2 linked regions of the Rubrivirga marina genome follow. The protein of the gene in region 1 interacts with the protein of each later gene in a pairwise test. Links are inferred from orthologs where the notes say so. Each region holds a gene or a part of one and is shown in the gene's direction. Other genes may lie near its edges. The genes, in order: ruvA and ruvC.

Region 1 (3,203 bases):
GAGGGCGATGGAGAGGTTAGATCGAATCCACCGGAGGGTCTAGGGCCCTGATTCCCATCGCCGTGACTGACATCGCCCTGCTCCTCGATGACTACCCTGCTCTCTCCCCCGACGAGCGGGCCGCAGTCGACGCCCGCGTGGCGGGCCGCCCCGAATGGGCCGAGGCGCACGCCGAGGCCCGCCGCCTCGCCGCCTTCGTCGACGCGGCCACGGACCGCGACGACCGCCCCGAGCGCGCCGTGGCGCGGCGCTTTGGGTCCCCGCTCCTCGACTCCGCCTCTGGCGAGCGGGCCGAGGGCGACGACGCCATCGACGCCCGCCTGGACGCGATCGCGGCGGAGGCCGAGGATCCCCTCCGGCGCTACGAGCGCCTGACGGGTCACGTCCTCGGCGACACACCCGCTCCAGGCGGCGACTCCGCATCGGGCCCCCTCACTCTCCTCGAGCCCGCGCCCGCCCGTCCCCGTCTCCGGCTGGTGCGCGCCTCGACCTGGGCCGCCGCTGCGGCCGTCCTCCTTGGCGCCTACGGCGGCCTCTTCACCGTGTCGGCCGCGCTCGTCCCCGAGCGGGCGCAGGTGGCCGCCCTCGGCGAGATCGAGGCCGACCCGCCGCCGGTCCTCCGAGGCGACGAGGCGGTCCCCGAAGCCGACCGCCTCGCGGCCGCCCTCGGGGCCGTCGACGAGGCACGCCGGTCGACGCTCGGGCTCTTCCCCACGTACGACGCCGCCACTCTCGATGCCGCCGCGGCCGAAATCGAAGCCGTCGTCGAGGAGGCCGACGCCACGTCGTGGGCCTCCCAAGAGGCACGCCTTGCCCTCGGACGCATCCTGCTCTACCGGGGCCGAGACGCCGAGGCCGTCCGCGTGCTCGGGACGCTCGTCGAACAAGGCAGCTACCGCGGCGCCGACGCCCGCCGGCTGCTCGACTTCGTCCGCCGCGACGGCGCGTAGCTCACGAGCCGAGCTCGCGCCGTTCGAGGTGGGCGACGGTCGTCCCGTCGGCGAGCGTCTTCCCATCTTCCTCGGCGGGGCCGCCCGCGAGCGGCGAATCGGGTGGGACGGCGCCATGCCCGCCGGCCTCGTAGCTGCCCGACGGCGAGTCGTCGCGGTCGAGGTCGTCGGTGGGATCGGTCGTCGGGGCGTCGGGCATCGTGGGGCTCGGGGAGTGCCGGAGACGAACCCACGTGGGGCACAGGGGGGTCCCCGCCCGACGCCCATGACAGGTCGGTGGCACCGGGCAGGCCTAGCTTGGACCGATTCCGCCCCCCTGCTTCGCACGCCCCAGTTCTGTGTACGCCTACGTTTCTGGCACACTCGCCGACAAGAAGCCGACCGAAGCCGTCATCGAGGCCGGCGGCGTCGGCTACCGCCTGCTCATCCCGGCCTCGTCGTATGAGCGGCTGCCGGCCGTCGGCCAGCCGGCCAAGCTGGTCACGTCGTTCGTCGTCCGCGACGACGCGCTCACGCTCTACGGGTTCGCCTCGGACCCCGAGCGGACGACGTTCGAGACGCTGACCAACGTGAGCGGAGTCGGGCCGAAGCTGGCCATCGCCGCGCTCAGCGCCATGAGCCCGAGCGAACTCCGCGACTCCGTCGTGGCCGGCGACGCGGCCATGCTCACGCGCATCCCCGGCATCGGGAAGCGGACGGCCGAGCGGCTCATCGTCGAGCTCCGCGACAAGTTCGCCTCGATGGACGGGCTCGAACCCGCCGGCGCGCTCGGCGGCGACGGCTCCAGCGAGGCCCGCGCCGACGCCCGTTCGGGCCTGGAGGCGCTCGGGCTCAGCCGGGCCGAGGCCGAGAAGCGGCTCCGGAAAGTCCTTCGCGCCCACCCCGGCACCCAGTCGGCCGAGGAGCTCATCCGGCTCGCCCTCCGCGAAGCGTAGTCGACTCCGCCCGCCTCGGGATCGGGGTGGGCCCCCAGGCGGGGGATACACTGCGGTAACACGCGCCCCCGGAAGCCCTCCTAGCTTCCGAGTCCACCGCCCCATCCGCTATGGACGCCGCCGCGCCTGCGCTCCCGACGGACGACGACCGCGCCACGGTCCTCGTCGTCGACGACGAGCCGGACCTCGTCGAGCTCCTCCAGTACGCCCTCGAGACCGCGGGCTTTACCGTCCTCACGGCCGCCGACGGCGTGTCCGGGCTCGCGCTCGCCGAGGCCGAGAAGCCGGACCTCATCGTGGTCGACATCATGATGCCGCGGATGGACGGGGTCGCGCTGACCGAGCAGATCCGCGAACGGGCCGCGCTTCGGCTCACGCCGATCCTGATGCTGACGGCGCGGACCGACGAGCGCGACGAGATCGCCGGGCTCGAGGCCGGAGCCGACGACTACCTCCCGAAGCCGGTCTCCCCGAAGCGCCTCGTGAGCCGGGTCAAGGCGCTCCTCCGACGGATCGAGCGCGAAGAGGAGGCCACGACGGCGCAGGTCCGCGTCCACGACATCGTGGTCGACCGCGACCGCTACGTCGTCGAGCGGCCCGCGACGGGCGAGACGTTCCGGCTCCCGCGGAAGGAGTTCGAACTCCTGTTCTTCCTGGCCAGCCACCCCGGCCGCGTGTTCGAGCGCGACGAGCTCCTCAGCGCCGTTTGGGGCGCCGACGTCGTCGTCGTGGACCGGACGGTCGATGTCCACGTGCGGAAGATCCGGGAGAAGATCGGGAGCGACTACATCGAGACCGTCAAGGGCGTCGGGTACCGGCTGGCGGAGGCGCTGGGCGAGTAGCGCCGAGCCGGCGCGCGGCTCGGCCCACCGCGGCACCGAGGCGGGCGGAGCCGGTCGATCTGGCGGGATCCCCACTCCCTTTCGAGCCCCCATCCGCTATCCTGCGGTGGTGACCGCCCCTACCTACACCCCGTCCCGCGTGCACCGCCTCGCGCTCCGCGTGGCGGCGACGGTCGCGCTGCCAGTCGGGCTCGTCGCCGCGATCGGCGCGGGCGTGCCCGGCGGCGTCCGGACAGGGCTTCTGGCGGGCGTGCTGATGGCGCTCGTCGCGAGCGTGGCGACCTACGCGGCCGTCTCGCGGCAGATCGCCGGGAGGCTGGAGTTAGCGCGGCGGACGCTCCGCGAGGCGCGGAAACGTCGGTTCGACGCCCTCGCCTCCCTCCCGGGCGCGACGGGCCGCGACGAGCTCGACGCGCTCATCCACCAGGTCGGGCGGGCCGGCCGGACGCTCCAGCGCGAGATCGAGCGGCTGGAGC
Region 2 (3,168 bases), 3.0 Mb from region 1 along the record:
TCGAGGCGCTGAGCGAGGAGCACGGCTGGGTCGATACGCCCGGAGGCTCGATCTGGGACGTCGGCGACCCGGTGTTCGTCGTGCCGAACCACGCGTGCGTGGCCGTCGCGACGCGCCGCGAGCTGTACCTCGTCGACGGCGACGAAGTCCTTGAGACGCTGGAGGTTGTGGCGAGGTAGGGGGTCCCGGGGCGAGACAGCAGATGTTTAGAGCCCGGCTAGGAGCCGTTGGCGTTCCGCTTCGGGCGTCGTATTGCGACTCCGTCGGGAACGGCATAGGTCTCTCTCAGGGGAAGACATCTCCGATCTGACCGTCATGCGTGCTCTCAAGCCCGTTCTCCTCTGCCTCGCCGCCGTGACCGCGTTCATGGCCGCCGGCTTTGTCCAGGTCGTCACCGCGCCGACCGCCCCGATGCCGACCGTCTTGGTCGCCGTGTGGTAGGCGCGATTCGTCGGGGATTCCGGCGGTCTGGATTGGATGCGGCCGGAGCGTATCGCGGGCCAGGCTATCTTGGGCACACAGACAACCAGCCCAGGATTCAGCGATGGCCGGTCACAACAAATGGTCGAAGATCAAGCGGAAGAAGGGCGCCGCCGACGCGAAGCGCTCGAAGGTGTGGGCCCGGATCACGCGTGACATCATGGTCGCCGCCCGCGGGGGCGTTGGCGACCCCGCCCTCAACGCGCCGCTCGCGCTCGCCGTCGACAAGGCGAAGGCGGAGAACATGCCGAAGGACAACATCGAGCGGGCCATCAAGCGGGGCACCGGCGAGATCGAGGGGGCCGACTACGAGGAGCTCGCCTACGAGGGCTACGGGCCCAACGGGATCGCCATCTACGTCGACGTCCTGACGGACAACACGAACCGGACCGTCGCCGACCTCCGGAGCCTCTTCTCGAAGGCTGGAGGCAACCTCGGCACGTCGGGCTCCGTCGCGTTCCTGTTCGATCAGAAGGCCGTGTTCGAGATCCCGGCCGCCGGCCTCACCGAAGACGACCTGTTCCTCCTCGTCGCCGACGCGGGTGCCGAGGACCTCCGTCGCGAGGGCGACCACTTCACGGTCGAGGCGCCGGCCGAGGCCTTCGGCGACGTCCAGGCCGCCCTGGCCGACGCCGGCATCGAGGCCGACGAGGCCGACCTCCGACAGCTTCCCACGACGACGACCAAGCTCGAGCCCGACCAGGCGGCCAAGGTCCTCCGCCTCCTCGACCAACTCGACGACCACCAGGACGTCCAGGCCGTCTTCTCCACGCTGGAGATGGACGAGGAAACGCTCGCCGCAGTGGAGGGATAAGGGATCCGGGAGGGGCCATACGGGGCGCCTCCTCCCTCTATCCCTCATCTCCATCCCGCCCCACCATGATCGTCCTCGGCATCGACCCCGGCACGCGGACCGCCGGCTTCGGCGTGGTCGAGGTCGAGGGCAACCGCGAGCGCGCGCTCGACTTCGGCACCATCGACCTGCCGGAGTCGATGGACCACACGCTCCGGCTGCAGCGGATCTACGACCGCATCCTCGAGCTGGCCGACGAGCACATGCCCGACGAGGCGGCCGTCGAGGTCCCGTTCCTCGGCCAGAACGTCCAGTCGATGCGGAAGCTGGTTCGCGTGGAGGCGACGGTGATGCTGGCGGCGATGCACCGCGAGATCCCGGTCGCGCAGTACGCGCCGGCCGAGGTGAAGAAGGCCGTGACGGGCAAGGGCCGCGCGGCGAAGGAGCAGGTCGCCTTCATGGTCCGCGCGATCCTCCGCCTGGAGGACTCCGGCGCGCTCGACGCCAGCGACGCCCTCGCCGTCGCCCTCTGCCACGCCCGCCGCGCGACGACGGGCCCCGCCAGTGGGGCGCCCAAGGACTGGGCCGCGTTCATCAAGGCCAACCCCGGCCGCGTCCGCTAGCCGCGAGGGCCTCCGCCTCGGTTCCGAGGCGGCGAGGGCTGGCGCCCGCTAGGTCGTGCCGAGGCCACGCTCCTCGTCGCGGACGCGGACGACGTCCGCGACCTCACTCGCGTCAAGCGTCCGGTTGCTGAGGGCCACGGCCAGCTCGGCGACCTGCTCGGCTTTCTGCGGCGCCTGGCTCCACTCCGGGTGCGCGTTCTCGATGAGCGACACCAGGATGCGGACGTAGGGGAAGCGTTCTTCGGCGGAGGGCAGCGCGCCGGTGGCCTCGGCAAAGAGCTGGGCGTTCCGGCCGACCTGGCGGTCGAGGATGCGGCGGTCGTAGACCATGGAGACGGGAGAGGAGAGGGGACCCCGGCGGGGCACCGCTATACTACGGGCGGTCGCCGACAGTTCGGAGAGACCGCTCCCTGGCCCGATGCCCGCCTCATCCACCGCCGCCTTCCCCAACCCGCGCCCGCCGTACCGGCTGGAGCTGCTGCCCGTGGTGCCGCCGTACTACCGGCGCGCGCGGGCCTCGGCGGTGCGTCGCGGCGAACTCGTCTACTACGGCCCGGCCCCGACCTTCTACGGTGTCGGGGAGGTCCTGTCGCAGACCGAGGAGCACGTCCTCGTCGACTTCCGCGGGACCGGCCAACTCGGCGTCCACCAGGAGTCGCTGGAGCCGCAGTATGTCCTCCCCATTCCCGATGACCGGGCGGGCCTGATCTGAGTCCGCGCGGGCGCCGGGCCCCTCCCGCCTCGGCGTCGAGGCGGAGAGGCTCAGATCCCGAGGTCGAGCCCGAGGCGGCGGAACGTGGCCGGAGGTACGTAGCGGGCCTCGAACGTGCCCTGCGCGGCCCCGCCGACGCGCCGCGTGGGCGACGTCACCGTCAGCCCATCGGCGTCGAACTCGAACGAGCCGGCCAGGAAGCCGTAGCTGTCGATCCGGGTCAGCGCGAGCGTCCCGTCGACGCCGCGGAGGACGGCGCCGACCGACTCGAGCGGGTCGTCGGCCTCGTCGACCTTCGCGATCGTCGCGGCGACGGACCGGTCCTGCTCGTCGGCGATGGCGTAGGCGCCGACCCCGGGGCGGTCGCCGGGACGCCGGAAGAGGACGTAGTCGTACGCGTCGTAGTCGCTCTCGTAGAGGTCGCCCACGAACAGGCCGAGCACGAACTCCGGTCCGCTCGCGGTCTCGACGACCGTGTAGACCGCCTCGCCGTCGACCGCCCGGGCCTCGGCGTCGACCTCGACGCGGCCGACGAACTCGCCGAGCAGGCTGTCCTCGCT

Evidence for each region.
Region 2: the proteins of ruvA (region 1) and ruvC interact in binary tests that used the Escherichia coli proteins (3 or more experiments, as listed by UniProt). The link is inferred for Rubrivirga marina from one-to-one orthologs.

Annotation. Positions count from the first base shown.
Region 1 is NZ_MQWD01000001.1:1,523,238-1,526,440, reverse strand. Bases 194-3,086 are described here. They hold ruvA (Holliday junction branch migration protein RuvA), read left to right. Parts: upstream 194-1,288; coding sequence 1,289-1,885; downstream 1,886-3,086. Other genes in these bases: BSZ37_RS06295 (sensor histidine kinase), read left to right, coding at 2,837-3,086; BSZ37_RS06300 (response regulator transcription factor), read left to right, coding at 1,996-2,727; BSZ37_RS06310 (hypothetical protein), read right to left, coding at 952-1,149; BSZ37_RS06315 (hypothetical protein), read left to right, coding at 194-950. Outside these bases: BSZ37_RS06320 (RNA polymerase sigma factor), read left to right, coding at 1-51; more of BSZ37_RS06315, read left to right, coding at 63-193; more of BSZ37_RS06295, read left to right, coding at 3,087-3,203. UniProt on the Escherichia coli protein: The RuvA-RuvB-RuvC complex processes Holliday junction (HJ) DNA during genetic recombination and DNA repair.
Region 2 is NZ_MQWD01000001.1:4,519,494-4,522,661, reverse strand. The notes cover bases 270-3,127. They hold ruvC (crossover junction endodeoxyribonuclease RuvC), read left to right. Parts: upstream 270-1,359; coding sequence 1,360-1,896; downstream 1,897-3,127. Other genes in these bases: BSZ37_RS19280 (hypothetical protein), read right to left, coding at 2,659-3,127; BSZ37_RS19285 (hypothetical protein), read left to right, coding at 2,315-2,608; BSZ37_RS19290 (DUF4290 domain-containing protein), read right to left, coding at 1,945-2,226; BSZ37_RS19300 (YebC/PmpR family DNA-binding transcriptional regulator), read left to right, coding at 545-1,294; BSZ37_RS22715 (hypothetical protein), read left to right, coding at 316-441. Outside these bases: BSZ37_RS19305 (alanine racemase), read left to right, coding at 1-179; more of BSZ37_RS19280, read right to left, coding at 3,128-3,168.